Regions from separate parts of the Staphylococcus lloydii genome, predicted to be linked through region 1. Evidence: riboswitches for the same ligand, from Rfam matches in the RefSeq annotation. Region 1 holds a riboswitch; the other holds the start of a gene.

Region 1 (8,381 bases):
GATTAATCTATTGGCACCGCCACCAGTTTCTTCAGCTGGTTGAAAAATAAATACTACATTTTGAGGCAATTGTCCTTGATCTGACCATTCCTTACAACGACGAACAAATAACATTAACGCAGTTGTATGACCATCATGTCCACATGCGTGCATAACGTTATCATTCAAACTTCTATAATCAACATCGTTTTCTTCAAAAATAGGAAGGGCGTCTATGTCAGCACGGAAAGCAATTGTTTTATCACCTTTACCAGGTAGGTAGGCAATTAATCCTGTTTCTAAAGGGCGTTCATACGTTACGCCTAGTTCATCTAAAAAAGAGGCAATGTATTTTGTCGTTTCAAATTCATGTAAACTTAACTCGGGATGTTGATGTAGATAACGTCTATGTTTAGTTACAAATTCTTGTTCATTCATCATTATCATTTCCTTTATAAATAAGTTAGTTTCAATTTTTAAATCATTATATGTATGAAAATTTTATAATAAAAAGAGGAGGAAGAAACAGTCATTTTATAAGATACATTAATAATGTACCTTATAGTATCAGCTACTGACGTGTCTCAGTCCTCCTATTAAAGCTAATAACTATAAATTAGTTATTTAAGTTTCTTAAAGCAGATACAATTTCACGTTTTGAATCTTCTACTTCACTCGTTTGTTTAATTACTTTTGCTGGTGTACCAGCTACGACAGCACCTGCAGGTACGTCTTGCGTTACGATTGCACCAGCTGCAACAATTGCACCTTGTCCAACTGTAACACCTTCAAGAATTACTGCGTTAGCACCAATTAATACATCGTCTTCAATGATTACTGGAGAAGCACTAGGCGGTTCAATAACACCTGCTAGTACTGAACCAGCACCAACGTGTACATTTTTACCTGTCGTAGCTCTACCACCTAATGTAGCGTTCATATCAATCATTGTTCCTTCACCAACAACAGCACCAATATTAATTGTAGCGCCCATCATTACGACGGCACCATCTTCAATAGTAGCTTGCTCTCTAATGAATGCACCCGGCTCAATTCGAGCGTTTGTGTTTGTTAAGTCTTTTAATGGGATAGCTGAATTACGACGATCCATTTCAATTTCTAATTCTTCAATGCTGCTTTGGTTATTGTCGTAAAATGTTTTCCATTCATCCGCTTCACAAAAGATTACTTTTGAATTTTCTGAACCGAAAACTTTAAATGATTCTGGGAAAGTTGTATTTGCAAAGTCGCCGTTAGCATATACTTTTAAAGGTGTTGATTTTTTTGCGTCACTAATATATTGAATAATTTCTTCTGCTGATAAATTTTGTACCATAATTTTATAAGCTCCTTATTGTTTATAAATTATCAAATGTATAGAAGTCATTTGACTTGTTGATTAATCTTTCTGCTGCACTAATGGCTCCATTAGCAAAAATATCTTTTGACTGTGCACGATGGGTAATTTCGATTGTTTCATCGATGCCAGCAAATAATACTTCATGTTCACCTACTATAGTACCACCACGTTTAGCATGAATGCCAATTTCTTCTGGCTTTCTTTTTTCTGTGTTTTCATGGCGGTCATAGACCGGCGTCGTTTGATCTCTTAACGATTTAATTACGTCGTATAGTTTAACTAATGTACCACTCGGTGCGTCTACTTTTTTATTATGATGTGCTTCAGTCAATTCAATATCATAATCTTGTAAGAGTGGAACTGCTGCTTCTAAAATTTTAGTAAGCGCATGTACGCCATAACTCATATTTGCACTAAAGAATACAGGCATACGTTTACTTAATTCTTCTAATTTACTAATAATCGTTTCTTTTTCACCAGTAGTTGCAATAACTAAAGGTAGTTCAAAAGAATCGTCTAATAATGGTAATAATAATTCAGGATTTGAGAAATCAATGGCTACATCAGCTTCGGTTGCTTCTGAAATTTTATCAAAGGTGGGGTAGGGATATGATTTACTACTATCCCTAACTACAACACCCGTAATTTCATGACCTTTTTCTTCAGCTAACCTTGCTACACGTTCATTCATAGCGCCATAACCGATTAGGAGTATCTTCATACGTTGTCACCTGCTTTGTATTGATTATATGCATCTTCTAAAGCTTTTCTATCATCATCCTCTAAAGTAACTAAAGGAAGGCGTACTTCATAATTTCCAAATCCTTCAACAGTCGTTAAAACTTTGATAGGTATTGGGTTTACGTCAACGGAAAGCGCATCTAAAAGTGTGCCAATAGGTTGATATGCTGCTTCAACTTCACCATTTTGTTGACTTGTTTCGTATAAATTTTGTATTGCTTTAGGTATAACATTTGCGACTACTGAAATAACACCATGACCGCCTTCATTGAAATAGCGAACGATATTATCATCGTTACCACTATATAACGCAAAGTTCTCTAAATCTAATTGTTGTTGAAGTGTTGCTAAATAATCAAAATCATTAGTAGCATCTTTTAATGCCACAATATATTCATTTTTGCTTAATTCAACTACTGTGTCTGCTTCAATTGTCATATTCGTACGAGAAGGGACGTTGTATAATACGACTGGTAATTTCGCCGCATCGGCAATAGTAGTAAAATGTTTAATTAAGCCACGCTGATTTGTTTTGTTGTAATAAGGTGTGATTAACATAATCGCATCAGCACCTAACTCTCTAGCTTTAACAGATGCTTGTATCGATTTTTGCGTACTATTCGTACCTGTGCCAGCTATGACTGGAATACGGCCATTTACTGTATTTACAACTTCTTCTAACACTTGATTTTTTTCTTCTTCAGTTAAAGTAGGATTCTCTGCTGTTGTCCCATTAACCACGATAGATTTTGCATCGTTATCAATTAAATAATTCACATGTTTTCTTAGTGCATTATAATCAATTTCATTATGTGTGAATGGGGTAGTTAAGGCTACACCTACACCTTCAAAAATATGTGTCATATTATTTAACTCCTTTCAGACTCATTACTTGTTCTAAAATTTGTACGGCATTAAGTGCTGCACCTTTCAATAAGTTGTCTGAAGTACACCATACATGGAAAGTATTATCTAACGTATCATCTTTACGAATACGACCAACGAAAACTTCGTCTTTACCTGTAGAATGAATTGCTAATGGATATTCGTTGTTGGCTGGATTGTCCACGAGTACGACGCGATCATCTTGGTTGAATAATTGTTGAATAGCTTCTACTGTAGTTTCTTTATTTAATGTAACACTCATATGCACGCTGTGGCTGTCTTGTACTGGAACACGTACACAAGTAGCTGTAACTTTTAATGCGTCATCTTTTAATATTTTGCGTGTTTCATCTATCATTTTTTGTTCTTCTTTAGTATATCCATCTTCTAAGAAGACATCGATATGTGGTAAAACATTGTTATAAATTGGATGTGGATATGCTTCAGGTTCTTTACCATTCGCACCTTCAGCTAAATCTTGTTTCCCTTTAACACCAGATCCTGATACGGCTTGATAAGTTGTATAAGCTACTCTTTCAATGCCATATGCATCTTGTAATACTTTTAAAGGTACAACGGATTGGATTGTTGAACAGTTTGGATTTGCAATAATTTTACGATTCAAAACAGGTTCATTAACTTCTGGCACAATTAGATCAATGCCTTCAGTCATTCTCCATTGACTAGAATTATCTATTACAATTGCGCCTGCTTGTTCGAAAATAGGAGAGAAGTGGGCGCTTGTACTTCCACCTGCACTCATTAATACGAAATCAAAAGGTTCGCTAGCCGCTGCTTCTGTTAATTCTTGTACAGTATAAGTTTTACCTTGAAATTCAACTTCAGCACCAGCTGATCTAGCTGATGAAAATAAAACTAATTCATCAAATGCTACATTTTTTCTATCAAGTGTTTCTAACATTTTTCTTCCTACTAATCCTGTTGCTCCTGCTACTGCTAATTTTGTCATATTATATACACTCCAGTATTTTAATTTTTAAAAAATTCTGTCTTATTTTATTATTTAAATATCGAATGCTTCATATAAATTTGCAACCGCACGCTCGCCATTCATAGCGTCGATAACGTAAGAAATACTAATTTCTGATGTTGTCGTTTGATAAAATGGAATATCATTAGCTATCAATGTCATAAATGCTTTTGAAGCAACACCTGACATATCTCTCATTCCAGAGCCAATTAGTGAAATTTTAACGTATTCTTCATTTATCTTGAAGTCTAAGGCGTTAAAATCTTCTGATAATTTCTCTAGAATATTCGTAATTTGAATTGCATCTGTATCTTTTATTGTAAATGACATCTGTAAACCTTCTAAATTTACTATTTGAGATATCATATCTACATTGACAGAACCTTCTTCTAGTTTAGTAAATAATTGTGTTAATAGTTTATTGTCTGGTAGTGGGTAACTGATTGTAACGTGCATCATATGTGTATCCAATGCCACGCCAGTTACTGCTTTTTTCTCTAATAAATCTGATTGGGCCATAATCCATGTTCCTTTCACGTTAGATAATGTTCTCCCTAAATAAATAGGAATATCATAATTATTTGCAAGCTCTACACTTCTTGTCTCTAATACACCCGCACCAAGCGCGCTCATTTCCATCATTTCTTCATAAGAAACGTAAGATAAACGTTTGGCTTGTTTATAAACTCTCGGGTCAGTAGCATAGACGCCGTCAACATCGGTATAAATTTCGCAAGGGGTCTGATTACTCGCCGCTAAAGCTACAGCGGTTGTATCTGAACCACCACGACCTAACGTCGTTAATTCAAATGAATCATTGATACCTTGGAAACCTGCTACTACAAGTACATCGTTTGTTTCGAACGACTGGTTAAACGTTTCAGGATTAATTTCTGCTATACGACTTTTCAAATGATGGCCAACCGTTTTAATACCAGCTTGATAGCCAGTCATTGCCTTAGCATTTACGCCTAAATCGTTTAGCATCATGGAAAGGTATGACACTGTTTGTTGTTCACCAGTGGTTAATAACAATGCTAATTCTTCATCTTTAGGGTTTTCAGTAACTGCACTGACATTTTCCATTAATTGATCAGTGGTTTTTCCCATAGCACTTACGACAACAATAAGTTGTTCGTTGTTTTCAACTCTAAGTTTCAACATTTCCGCAATATTTCTAATTTTCGTAAAATCACTGACGGACGAACCGCCAAACTTTAAAACACTTCTATTCACTTACTTTATCCTCCTCAAATGACTAGGGGAGAATCACAAATCATATAAAAAAAGAACAAGTTCAGAATGCGAACTTGCTCGTAATTTATATACAAGTGATGCACTCCATTATTTTAAAATAATGACAGACTCTTAGCTCTTAACCATAAAGTCCAATGAACGATAAGCTGCTATTATCGTCACTTCGGCATCTCACCCTTTCAAAATTAGCTACTAGCAGGTAGTTTGTTCTAATATTTACTAATGATTGATGCGCCTCATCTAATTCTTATTAAATTGGTTATGTTTCACATTATACATATAACGTTAATAGCTGTAAACTGCCAACTGTGAATTTTTTTAATTTACTGATAATTCTAAGCTATTTTAAAATGTAAATCTTCAATAAAATTAAATTTTTGCGTTGCTTTTAATTAAAACTCTTCATATTCAGCAGGGTTTTGATCTTTACGTCTGCCGTCTTCTTTAGAAAGCGCATCGATTTGTGCTAAATCTTCACTTTCTAAATAGAAATCAAATACGTCTATGTTTTGTAACTGTCTAACGTTTGATGCTGATTTAGGAATAGGGACGACACCATTTTGAATATGCCATTTTAAAATAATTTGTACTGTCGTTTTATTGTACTTTTCAGCTATTTGTTGAATAACTTCATGATTCATAATATTAACGTCTCTACCTAGTGGGCTCCAAGCCTCGATAATAATACCTTTTTCTTGATGGTATTCTAGCACATCTTTTTGGTTGAAGAATGGATGAAGCTCAATTTGGTTAACAGTAGGTAACACACCAGTTTCTTTTTCTAATGTATCAATATGTTCTGGTAAGAAGTTACACACACCAATTGACTTAATTAAACCAGCTTTTTGAGCGTCGATTAATGCACGCCAAGCTTCAACATATTTGCCTTGTTTAGGGTTAGGCCAATGAATTAAATATAAATCAATATATTCTACATTTAGACGATAAATAGATTCTTGGATTGCCACCATTGCTGAATCATAATCATGATAACGGCCAGGTAATTTAGATGTCACTATTATTTGGTCTCTAGATACATGGCTATTTTCAATTGCTTTACCCACAGTGCCTTCATTTTCATAATTATAGGCAGTATCTAATAAACGATAACCATTATTTAATGCATTTACTATTGCATGTACACCTTGTGTCCCATTTAACTTATATGTACCAAAACCTAAAACCGGTAATACTTGTCCATCTAACATATATAAATTTTCCACTGTATCGTCCTCCAATATTCAAGTTAAAAGTTATTATATAATTATATTTTTAAAAATAAAACTAACTTGCTTTCATGTTTATCAATTTATAAACGCAAGTAGGGGATATATATTCTTACATCATCTACAAGAGCAAGTACAAAACAACTATAAAAAGGGCAAATTCTATTATCTCGTAATAGAATTTGCCCTATATAATTTAGATATACTACGCGTTAGTTAATACGCCAGTTTCTTGTAAATATGCTTCATATGAAATTTCTTTTGATAATCCACCTGGTTGATTTAAATCAATGACACGATTAGCAATTGTGTTAATGAATTCAAAGTCATAAGAAGTAAAGATAATTGAACCTTTAAATGATTTCAAGCCATCGTTGACAGCTGTAATACTTTCTAAGTCTAAATGGTTTGTTGGCTCATCTAATAGCAACACATTTGCACTAGATAGCATCATTTTACTTAGCATACAACGTACTTTTTCGCCACCTGATAAAACGCTAGCTTTTTTCTTAACTTCTTCGCCACTAAATAACATACGACCAAGGAAACCACGTAAGAAAGTTTCAGTCTGTTCGTCTTCAGGTGCGTATTGTCTTAACCAATCGACTAAATTCATATTCACGTTTTCGAAGTAGTCTGAGTTGTCTTTAGGGAAATAGCTTTGTGAAGTTGTTACACCCCATTTAACAGTACCTTCGTCAGGTTCCATTTCACCAGCTAAAATTTTCAATAATGTAGTTTTAGCAAATTCGCTATCCCCAATTAAAACGGCTTTATCATTTGGATTCATAGTAAATGAAACATTATCTAATATTTTTTCACCATCAATTGTTTTAGATACGTTTTCAACAAATAATAAATCATTACCGATTTCACGCTCTGGTGTGAATTTTACAAATGGATATCTACGTGAAGAAGGTTGAATATCATCTAGTTCGATTTTTTCAAGTTGTTTCTTTCTACTTGTAGCTTGTTTAGATTTAGATGCGTTAGCAGAGAAGCGTGCAACGAAATCTTGTAGCTCTTTAATTTTTTCTTCTTTTTTCTTATTTTGTTCTTGAGCCATTTTCATTGCTAGTTGGCTTGATTGATACCAGAAATCATAATTTCCGACGTAGACTTTAATTTTACCGTAGTCTAAGTCAGCAATATGCGTACATACATTATTTAAGAAGTGTCTATCGTGTGACACAACAATAACAGTGTTTTCGAAATTAATTAAAAAGTCTTCTAACCAACTAATCGCTGGAATATCAAGACCATTGGTAGGCTCGTCAAGAAGTAATACATCTGGTTCGCCAAATAAACTTTGCGCTAATAACACTTTTACTTTTTGGTTATTTTCTAATTCAGACATATTTTTGTCTTGTAAGTCTGCACTTATACCTAGACCTGAAAGTAGGGAACCAGCATCCGCTTCAGCATTCCAACCGTTCATTTCGGCAAATTCACCTTCAAGTTCAGCGGCTTTAATACCATCTTCATCACTGAAATCTGGCTTCATATAAATTTCGTCTTTCTCTTTCATAACTTCGTAAAGTCTTTCGTGACCTTTAATGACAACGTCTAATACACGTTCGTCTTCATATGCGAAGTGATCCTGTTTTAATACTGCTAAACGTTCATTTTTCCCCATAGAAACGTGACCAGTTTGAGCATCTAATTCCCCAGAAAGTATTTTAAGGAACGTTGATTTACCTGCACCGTTCGCTCCAATTAATCCGTAACAATTGCCTTCAGTAAATTTAATATTTACATCCTCGAATAATTTACGATCACCAAATCGTAAACTTACATCAGTAACTTGTAACATGCACTTACTCCTTTTATCGTTATTCTAACGGACAAATTATAACATATTTAAACAGTAGTTTCGACCTTTGTTAAATGTGTTAATGCTTCATCATCTATACCATGTTATAATATGGAAGAATAAATATGT
Region 2 (8,381 bases), 250 kb from region 1:
TGTAAAAGGTCACGTACCAGAATTATATATCGAGCATAATCATATTAAGATAAGATACTTACAATGCCCATGTAAGATTAAACACGATGAAGAGAAATTTAATGCGCATTTAATTACCTCCCATCATATGCAACGTGATACTTTAAATGCGAAGTTAAAAGACATCCATATGGATGGTAAAAGACTAGAAGCGGCTATGAAAGCCGATGAGATTTGTAATGATATAGCAAATGAAAAAGCAAATATCAAAGGCCTATATTTATACGGTCAATTTGGTACAGGTAAATCATTTATTTTAGGTGCTATTGCTAATCAGCTAAAAACAAAAAAAATACCATCTACGATTATTTACCTCCCTGAATTCATTCGTACCTTAAAAAGTGGATTTAAAGACGGCAGTTTTGAATCAAAATTGGCTACTGTACGTGAAGCGAATATTCTAATGCTTGATGACATTGGTGCAGAAGAAATCACCCCTTGGGTTAGGGATGAAGTAATTGGACCTATTTTACATTATAGAATGGTACATGAATTACCAACATTCTTTAGTTCTAATTTAAATTTCAAAGAATTAGAACACCATTTATCTGTAACACGTGATGGAACCGAAAAAACAAAAGCTGCACGAATTTTAGAACGTATTAAAACATTATCGACGCCTTATTATTTAGAAGGAAAAAATTATCGTGATGTTTGAAAAATTAAATAAATGTTGTATAATAAATTCAAATCTAAATTAAAGCGAAATAAATTGAGGATAAGATAATTTATTCACTGATATCCAGAAAGTCATTAGTTGATGCGAATATGACTATCATAATATTTTTATTACTCCCTCAAGTACAGTGTTTGTAATGAACACTCGGCTCAAGACCGTTATCTTAAGTAGAGTTTATATTAGACGATGAGCATACCGTTTAATATATTATTTTAGGGTGGTACCACGAAGACCTCGTCCCTTTTTAGGGGACGGGGTTTTTTTATTTCGTTTTATGCAGAGTAAGTTCAAAATAGGAGGGTTTATCTATGGAGCAAATAAATATACAATTTCCAGATGGAAATTCAAAGGAATTCGATAAAGGCACTACTACAGAAGATATAGCGCAATCTATTAGTCCTGGATTACGTAAAAAAGCAGTCGCAGGTAAATTTAATGACAAATTAGTAGATTTAACAAGACCATTAGAATCAGATGGAGCTATTGAAATCGTAACTCCAGGTAGTGAAGAAGCTTTAGAAGTATTGAGACACTCAACAGCGCATTTAATGGCACAAGCATTAAAACGCTTATATGGAGATGTTAAATTTGGTGTAGGTCCCGTTATCGAAGGTGGTTTCTATTATGACTTCGATATGGATGAATCTATTTCATCGGATGATTTCGAAAAAATTGAAAAAACTATGAAACAAATTGTTGATGAAAATCACAAAATTGAACGCAAAGTAGTTTCTCGTGATGAAGCGAAAGCATTCTTCAGTGACGACCCTTATAAATTAGAATTAATCGAAGCAATCCCAGCTGATGAGAATGTTACATTATACACACAAGGTGAATTTACTGATTTATGTCGTGGTGTACATGTCCCATCTACTTCGAAAATTAAAGAGTTCAAATTGTTATCTACGGCAGGTGCATACTGGCGAGGCGACAGTAATAATAGAATGTTACAACGTATCTATGGTACTGCCTTCTTCGATAAAAAAGATTTAAAAGCGCATTTGAAAATGTTAGAAGAACGTAAAGAACGTGACCATAGACGTATCGGTAAAGATTTAGAATTATTTGCTAATAACCAACTTGTTGGTGCCGGATTGCCATTGTGGTTACCAAATGGTGCTACAATTCGCCGTGAAATCGAACGTTACATCGTTGATAAAGAAGTAAGTATGGGTTATGACCATGTTTATACTCCAGTAATGGCAAACACTGATTTATATAAAAAATCGGGTCATTGGGATCACTACAACGACGACATGTTCCCAACAATGAAATTAGATGAGCAAGAAGAAATGGTTTTAAGACCAATGAATTGTCCTCATCACATGATGATTTATGCGAACAAACCACATTCTTACCGTGAATTACCAATTCGTATAGCTGAATTAGGTACAATGCATCGTTACGAAGCAAGTGGTGCAGTTTCAGGATTACAACGTGTACGTGGTATGACTTTAAATGATGCGCATATTTTCGTACGACCAGATCAAATTAAAGAAGAATTTAAGCGCGTCGTTAATTTAATCATAGATGTTTATGAAGATTTTGGCTTTGAAAATTATAACTTTAGATTAAGTTACAGAGATCCTGAAGACAAAGAAAAATATTATGATGACGATGAGATGTGGGTAAAAGCTGAGAGCATGTTAAAAGAAGCAGTAGACGAGTTAGGTCTAGATTATGTGGAAGCCATTGGTGAAGCGGCATTCTACGGTCCAAAACTTGACGTTCAAGTGCAAACTGCAATGGGCAAAGAAGAAACTTTAAGTACTGCTCAATTAGATTTCTTACTACCACAAAAATTTGATTTAACTTATATTGGTAATGATGGCGAACAACATCGTCCTGTAGTAATCCATAGAGGTGTTGTATCAACAATGGAAAGATTTGTTGCCTTCTTAACTGAAGAAACTAAAGGTGCTTTCCCAACATGGTTAGCGCCAATGCAAGTTGAAATCATTCCAGTAAATGTTGATTTACACTATGATTATGCTCGAAATTTACAAGATGAGTTAAAATCTCAAGGTGTAAGAGTAGAAATTGATGATCGTAATGAAAAAATGGGCTATAAAATACGTGAAGCTCAAATGCAAAAAATTCCATATCAACTCGTTGTAGGCGATAAAGAAATGGAAAATAATGAAGTTAATGTACGTAAATATGGTTCTCAAGATCAAGAAACTGTAGAAAAAGATGACTTTATTTGGAATTTAGTAGATGAGATTCGCCTGAAAAAGCAAAGATAGTATTGAAACAAATTGTTTATTCATGTATATTGATGAGTAGTGAAATAGTAAATAACTAAAATTTAAATAAACTTTGAGTTAGAGGTTGCATTTTTAATTAGTAACTTTTCAATGGCTTAATGGAGCCTATATTGAAACAGCGAAAGGTAAAAATGCCGAAACACAAAATAACCATTATTATTGCGTGTTGGGTCAGACATCGATAAGATGCTGGACTGTCACATATGTGATGTGCTACCTAGTATGATTGATAACACAGCGGTTGCATATCGGAAGGTATGCAACCATTTTTATTTTTTGTAAAATTACATAGGTTGACATTTACTATAAGAAATTTTTAATTTGTTTCTTTTAAATAGTAAACCTCTAAGCAAGACAGAAAGGAAGCTACTATGGAAAAAAATCAACATGATGGGGTTAAAAGAGGACTAAAAGACCGCCATATTTCAATGATTGCAATAGGCGGCTGTATCGGTACTGGTTTGTTTATGACATCAGGCGGTGCCATTCATGATGCTGGCGCATTAGGTGCTTTACTAGCTTATGCAATTATCGGCGCAATGGTGTTTTTCTTGATGACATCGTTAGGGGAAATGGCAACATATTTACCAGTATCTGGCTCATTCAGCACATACGCTACTAGATTCGTAGATCCTTCTTTAGGGTTTGCCTTAGGTTGGAATTATTGGTTTAACTGGGTTATAACTGTTGCTGCCGATGTCACGATAGCGGCACAAGTTATTGAATATTGGACGCCGTTACAATCATTACCGGCTTGGATATGGAGTAGTATTTTCTTAATCATTATCTTTGGATTAAATGCGTTATCTGTACGTGTTTATGGTGAGAGCGAATATTGGTTTGCGTTAATTAAAGTTGTTACAGTCATTATCTTTATTATTATCGGCTTATTAACAATCGTAGGTATCATGGGTGGAAAATTTGTAGGATTTGAAACCTTTACAGCAGGCCAAGGACCTATCTTAGGAGACGGATTAGGTGGTAGCTTGTTGACTATACTCGGTGTATTCTTAGTTGCTGGTTTCTCATTCCAAGGAACAGAATTGATAGGTATTACTGCAGGAGAGTCAGAGAATCCAGAACGTGCAGTACCAAAAGCTATAAAACAAGTGTTTTGGCGTATCTTACTATTTTACATTTTAGCGATTTTCGTAATTGGTATGATTATTCCATATAATAGCCCAGCATTGATGGGTGGAGATAGCGACGTTGCAACTTCTCCGTTTACGCTTGTATTTAAAAATGCAGGATTAGCATTTGCTGCATCATTTATGAATGCAGTTATATTAACTTCAGTATTGTCAGCAGGTAACTCTGGTATGTATGCTTCAACGCGTATGCTTTATTCTATGAGTAAAGATAAATTAGCCTTTCCAATTTTTTCTAAGACTAATAAAAGCGGCGTACCATATCTTTCGTTATTAGTAACTGCGCTTATTGTAATTGCTATCTTTGCGCTACAACATATTAGTGGAGATGCGTATGAATATATCGTAGCTGCTAGTGGTATGACTGGATTTATTGCTTGGGTAGGTATTGCAATAAGTCACTATCGTTTTAGAAAAGCTTTTGATAAACAACACTATGATAAATCTGTATTAAAATATAAAGCTAAATTGTTCCCATTTGGTCCGATTTTTGCTGGTATTTTATGTGTGATTGTAATCATTGGTCAAGATGTAGATTTTATTCAAACTGGCCATTTTAACCTTAATCGTTTTGTCATTACTTATATGGGGATTCCAGTATTTTTAGCATTCTTTATCTATCATAAATTACGTTACAAAACTAAGATGATACCATTAGAAAAAGTAGATCTTAGACAAGATGTTGATATGGAAGAAATAAAATCACATAAATAATTAAATAGCTGTTGACTTATGTCTTAATCGTTGCTATGATTAATAACGTTGAATACGAAACGAACCAAGTAGAAGCTCCCGCTTCTCACCTGTAGCGACGCGAAGGCAGTTGGCAGGTCAATAATACATGTAGTAAACATGTGTAGAGCAGAGCGGGTGTAATTTATACTCGCTCTGCTTTTTTTACTTGGCATAATTTCGTAAATTTCATGGAGGTGTCAATCATAGCTAAAGATCAAACTCAAGTAAACGATAAGATTCGTGCGAAAGAATTAAGATTAATTGGTCAAGATGGTGAACAAATTGGTGTTAAACCAAAAAGTGAAGCATTAGAAATGGCCGATCGTGTAGGTTTAGACGTTGTAGTCGTAGCACCAAACGCTAAGCCGCCTGTTGGTAGAATTATGGATTACGGTAAATACAAATTCGAACAACAGAAAAAAGAAAAAGAAATGAAGAAGAAACAAAAAACAATAAACGTAAAAGAAATACGTTTAAGTCCAACTATTGAAGAACATGACTTCCAAACAAAATTAAAAAATGGTCGTAAGTTCTTATCAAAAGGGGACAAATGTAAAGTTTCTATTCGTTTTAGAGGTAGAGCAATTACACATAAAGAAATTGGACAAAGAGTTTTAGAAAAATTCGCTGAAGAATGTAAAGATATCGCTTCAGTTGAACAGAAACCTAAAATGGAAGGTCGTCAAATGTTCATTATGTTAAGCCCTACAGCTGAAAAATAATATTTAAATCACAGGAGGAAATTTATCATGCCTAAAATGAAAACACACCGTGGAGCAGCTAAACGTGTTAAAAGAACTGGTTCAGGACAATTAAAACGTTCAAGAGCTTTCACATCTCACTTATTTGCAAACAAAAACACTAAACAAAAACGTCAATTACGTAAAGCTAAGTTAGTTCATAAATCAGACGTAAAACGCGTAAAACAATTATTAGCTTACAAAAAATAATTAAACAACGTTTATTTATCATTAACATTATAAAGCATTAACATATTTTGAGGAGGAATTTATTATGCCACGAGTAAAAGGTGGAACAGTAACAAGAGCTCGTCGTAAAAAGACGATCAAATTAGCAAAAGGTTACTTCGGTGCTAAACGTACTTTATATAAAGTAGCAAAACAACAAGTTATGAAATCAGGTCAATACGCTTTCCGTGACCGTCGTCAAAGAAAACGTGATTTCCGTAAATTATGGATTACACGTATTAATGCAGCTGCACGTCAACATGACATCAGCTACTCTAGATTAATGAACGGCTTGAAAAAAGCTGAAATTGATATTAACCGTAAAATGTTATCTGAAATTGCTATTTCAGACGACAAAGCTTTCGGTGAATTAGTAACTAAAGCAAAAGATGCTTTAAAATAATTAGTAAAAAGAGATGTGGCGTGTGCTACATCTCTTTTTTATTTTGAGATACATTATAGATTTGATAAAATAACTACGAAGTCAAACAAAAGGAGATACATATGTCTAAATTCGATGAACGCATTATAGTAGTGCCACGTAACATATTATTTGATGAAGAAAATAATCAATTTAATGGCTTTTTAGCTAACGATAGTACAAAAGGTCAAGAAATATTCGATACACTTAGTCAATACGAAGTTAAACGTAGAGGCGATATGGAAGAAGATCCTAACTACAAGCAATTAATTTCATACTGTTTGTTAGAAAATGAAAATGATCAACTTTTAGTCTATGAGAGACTATCTGGTGGAGGCGAAGATCGCTTACATGGTCAATCATCTATTGGAGTAGGTGGTCATATGAACGATATCGTAGGTGCAGATACTATTAATGAGGTATTAAGAACGAATGCGCAACGTGAATTAGAAGAAGAAGTTGGGCTAGCATCAGAAGAATCACAAAATTTACAATACATAGGCTTTATTAATGATGACACGAATGAAGTGGGCGAAGTACATCTAGGTGTTGTGTTCAAAATCAAAGTGAATTCAAATGATGTAGAGGTACAAGAGACTGATACTTTAAAAATTAAATGGGTTGAACAAGGAAGTATCGATAATTACGATGACTTTGAAACATGGAGTGCTTTAATTTTAGAAGCTTTACAATAGAGGTGAATAACCATGTCAGACATCATTCCTTTTCCGCGTTCAAGAGAAAAGTTAATAAGAGATATTAAGGTTGAATTTAACCAAAATAATTTAGAACAGGTCTATGAACTTTTCGAAGAATTTGAACAACATTTTGAATTAGATGAAACTTTATCATTATTAAAATGCGCAACATTACACGAATTAGGTTATTATTTAGAACTTAGAGAAGAAACTATAATTTTATTAAAACAAGGGTTTAATAATTATGATGAACTTGTATTGTATTATGTTAAAAGCTTAAATAATTTAAAGCAGTATGTTGAAGTTGTTGAAGTAATTAATCAAATTATAGACGAAGTTCAGAATCATCAAACGAGAATGGAACTATTTCCATTAAAAGAATTTGCACTTAGTCAACTCGAGCAATATAACAAAGTTGCAGGTGAAAAGTTACAGCAATTTGATGCTTTATCTTTAAGAGAACAAATCAATACAATTTTAACTTTAATTGATAATAACCAATACAATTACAAAGACTCGGTGGCACACTTAATGACTGCTTTATCTTTGCAGCCTAATGTAGTGAGCATTATGCTAGAATACTTGAGGTTCGCACAATATGAATCTCGTATTCATTTAACAAAGTTTGGTTATGACATTGATGTCGTCCCGAGTAACTTAGAAGGTTTAGAACATACCGAACTTAAACAGTATATTATTCCAAATGTTATTCAGTTAATGGAAGAAGACGCCACACAATTAATTAATGAGGCAGCACACGTTATGAATAACCATGCTGTTCTATTATATCCACTTGATATAAATGCTATAGCTTCTTCTGAACAATGGATTGAGACATATGAAAATTACTTTAAGTCAATGTTGGGTATCGATAAAGGGCAAGCACACAGTGAAGTTAAAAACTTAATTTTAAAACTAGATCATTTAACATAATTAATAACTTATATTGTGGGTAAACAAACAACATAGTATTAATTCTTAACAATTTATTTGAGCTGTAAAACATCTGGGTTTGTATACCCACTTGTCGTATGGTATACTAATGAAGTTGAAAAATTAAAATAGGATAATCATGGAGGTTTTTATACATGACAGCAACTTGGGAAAAAAAGGAAGGTAACGAAGGCGTATTATCAGTTACAGTTCCTGCAGAAAAATTAGACAAAGCATTAGATCAAGCTTTCAAAAAAGTAGTAAAACAAATTAATGTACCTGGTTTCCGTAAAGGTAAAGTACCACGTCAAATCTTTGAACAACGTTTTGGTGTAGAAGCACTTTATCAAGATGCGGCTGACATTTTATTACCAGAAGCATATGGTGAAGCTATCGAAGAAACTGGCATTAAACCAGTTGACCAACCTGAAATCGATGTTCAACAAATCGAAAAAGGTCAAGACTTCAAATTTGATGCTACAGTTGTAGTTGA

What was found. Region 1 has a riboswitch for lysine ahead of ISP08_RS07185 (aspartate kinase). Riboswitches for the same ligand answer to the same signal wherever they lie in the genome.
Region 2: linked by a shared signal. The riboswitch ahead of ISP08_RS05865 (amino acid permease) and the one ahead of ISP08_RS07185 (aspartate kinase) in region 1 are both predicted to bind lysine.

What each region holds. Positions count from the first base shown of each region.
Region 1 is NZ_CP064056.1:1,457,560-1,465,940, forward strand. Features, by position in the region: gene ISP08_RS07160 (M20 metallopeptidase family protein) at 1-417, opposite strand, end outside; gene dapD (2,3,4,5-tetrahydropyridine-2,6-dicarboxylate N-acetyltransferase) at 596-1,315, opposite strand; gene dapB (4-hydroxy-tetrahydrodipicolinate reductase) at 1,338-2,060, opposite strand; gene dapA (4-hydroxy-tetrahydrodipicolinate synthase) at 2,057-2,944, opposite strand; gene ISP08_RS07180 (aspartate-semialdehyde dehydrogenase) at 2,946-3,935, opposite strand; gene ISP08_RS07185 (aspartate kinase) at 3,990-5,192, opposite strand; lysine riboswitch at 5,283-5,461, opposite strand; gene ISP08_RS07190 (aldo/keto reductase) at 5,606-6,421, opposite strand; gene ISP08_RS07195 (ABC-F family ATP-binding cassette domain-containing protein) at 6,645-8,252, opposite strand.
Region 2 is NZ_CP064056.1:1,204,100-1,212,480, forward strand. Features, by position in the region: gene dnaI (primosomal protein DnaI) at 1-697, shown strand, start outside; gene thrS (threonine--tRNA ligase) at 1,027-2,964, shown strand; lysine riboswitch at 3,036-3,209, shown strand; gene ISP08_RS05865 (amino acid permease) at 3,357-4,847, shown strand; ribosomal protein L20 leader region at 4,908-5,034, shown strand; gene infC (translation initiation factor IF-3) at 5,063-5,590, shown strand; gene rpmI (50S ribosomal protein L35) at 5,618-5,818, shown strand; gene rplT (50S ribosomal protein L20) at 5,883-6,239, shown strand; gene ISP08_RS05885 (NUDIX domain-containing protein) at 6,341-6,952, shown strand; gene ISP08_RS05890 (hypothetical protein) at 6,965-7,888, shown strand; gene tig (trigger factor) at 8,044-8,381, shown strand, end outside.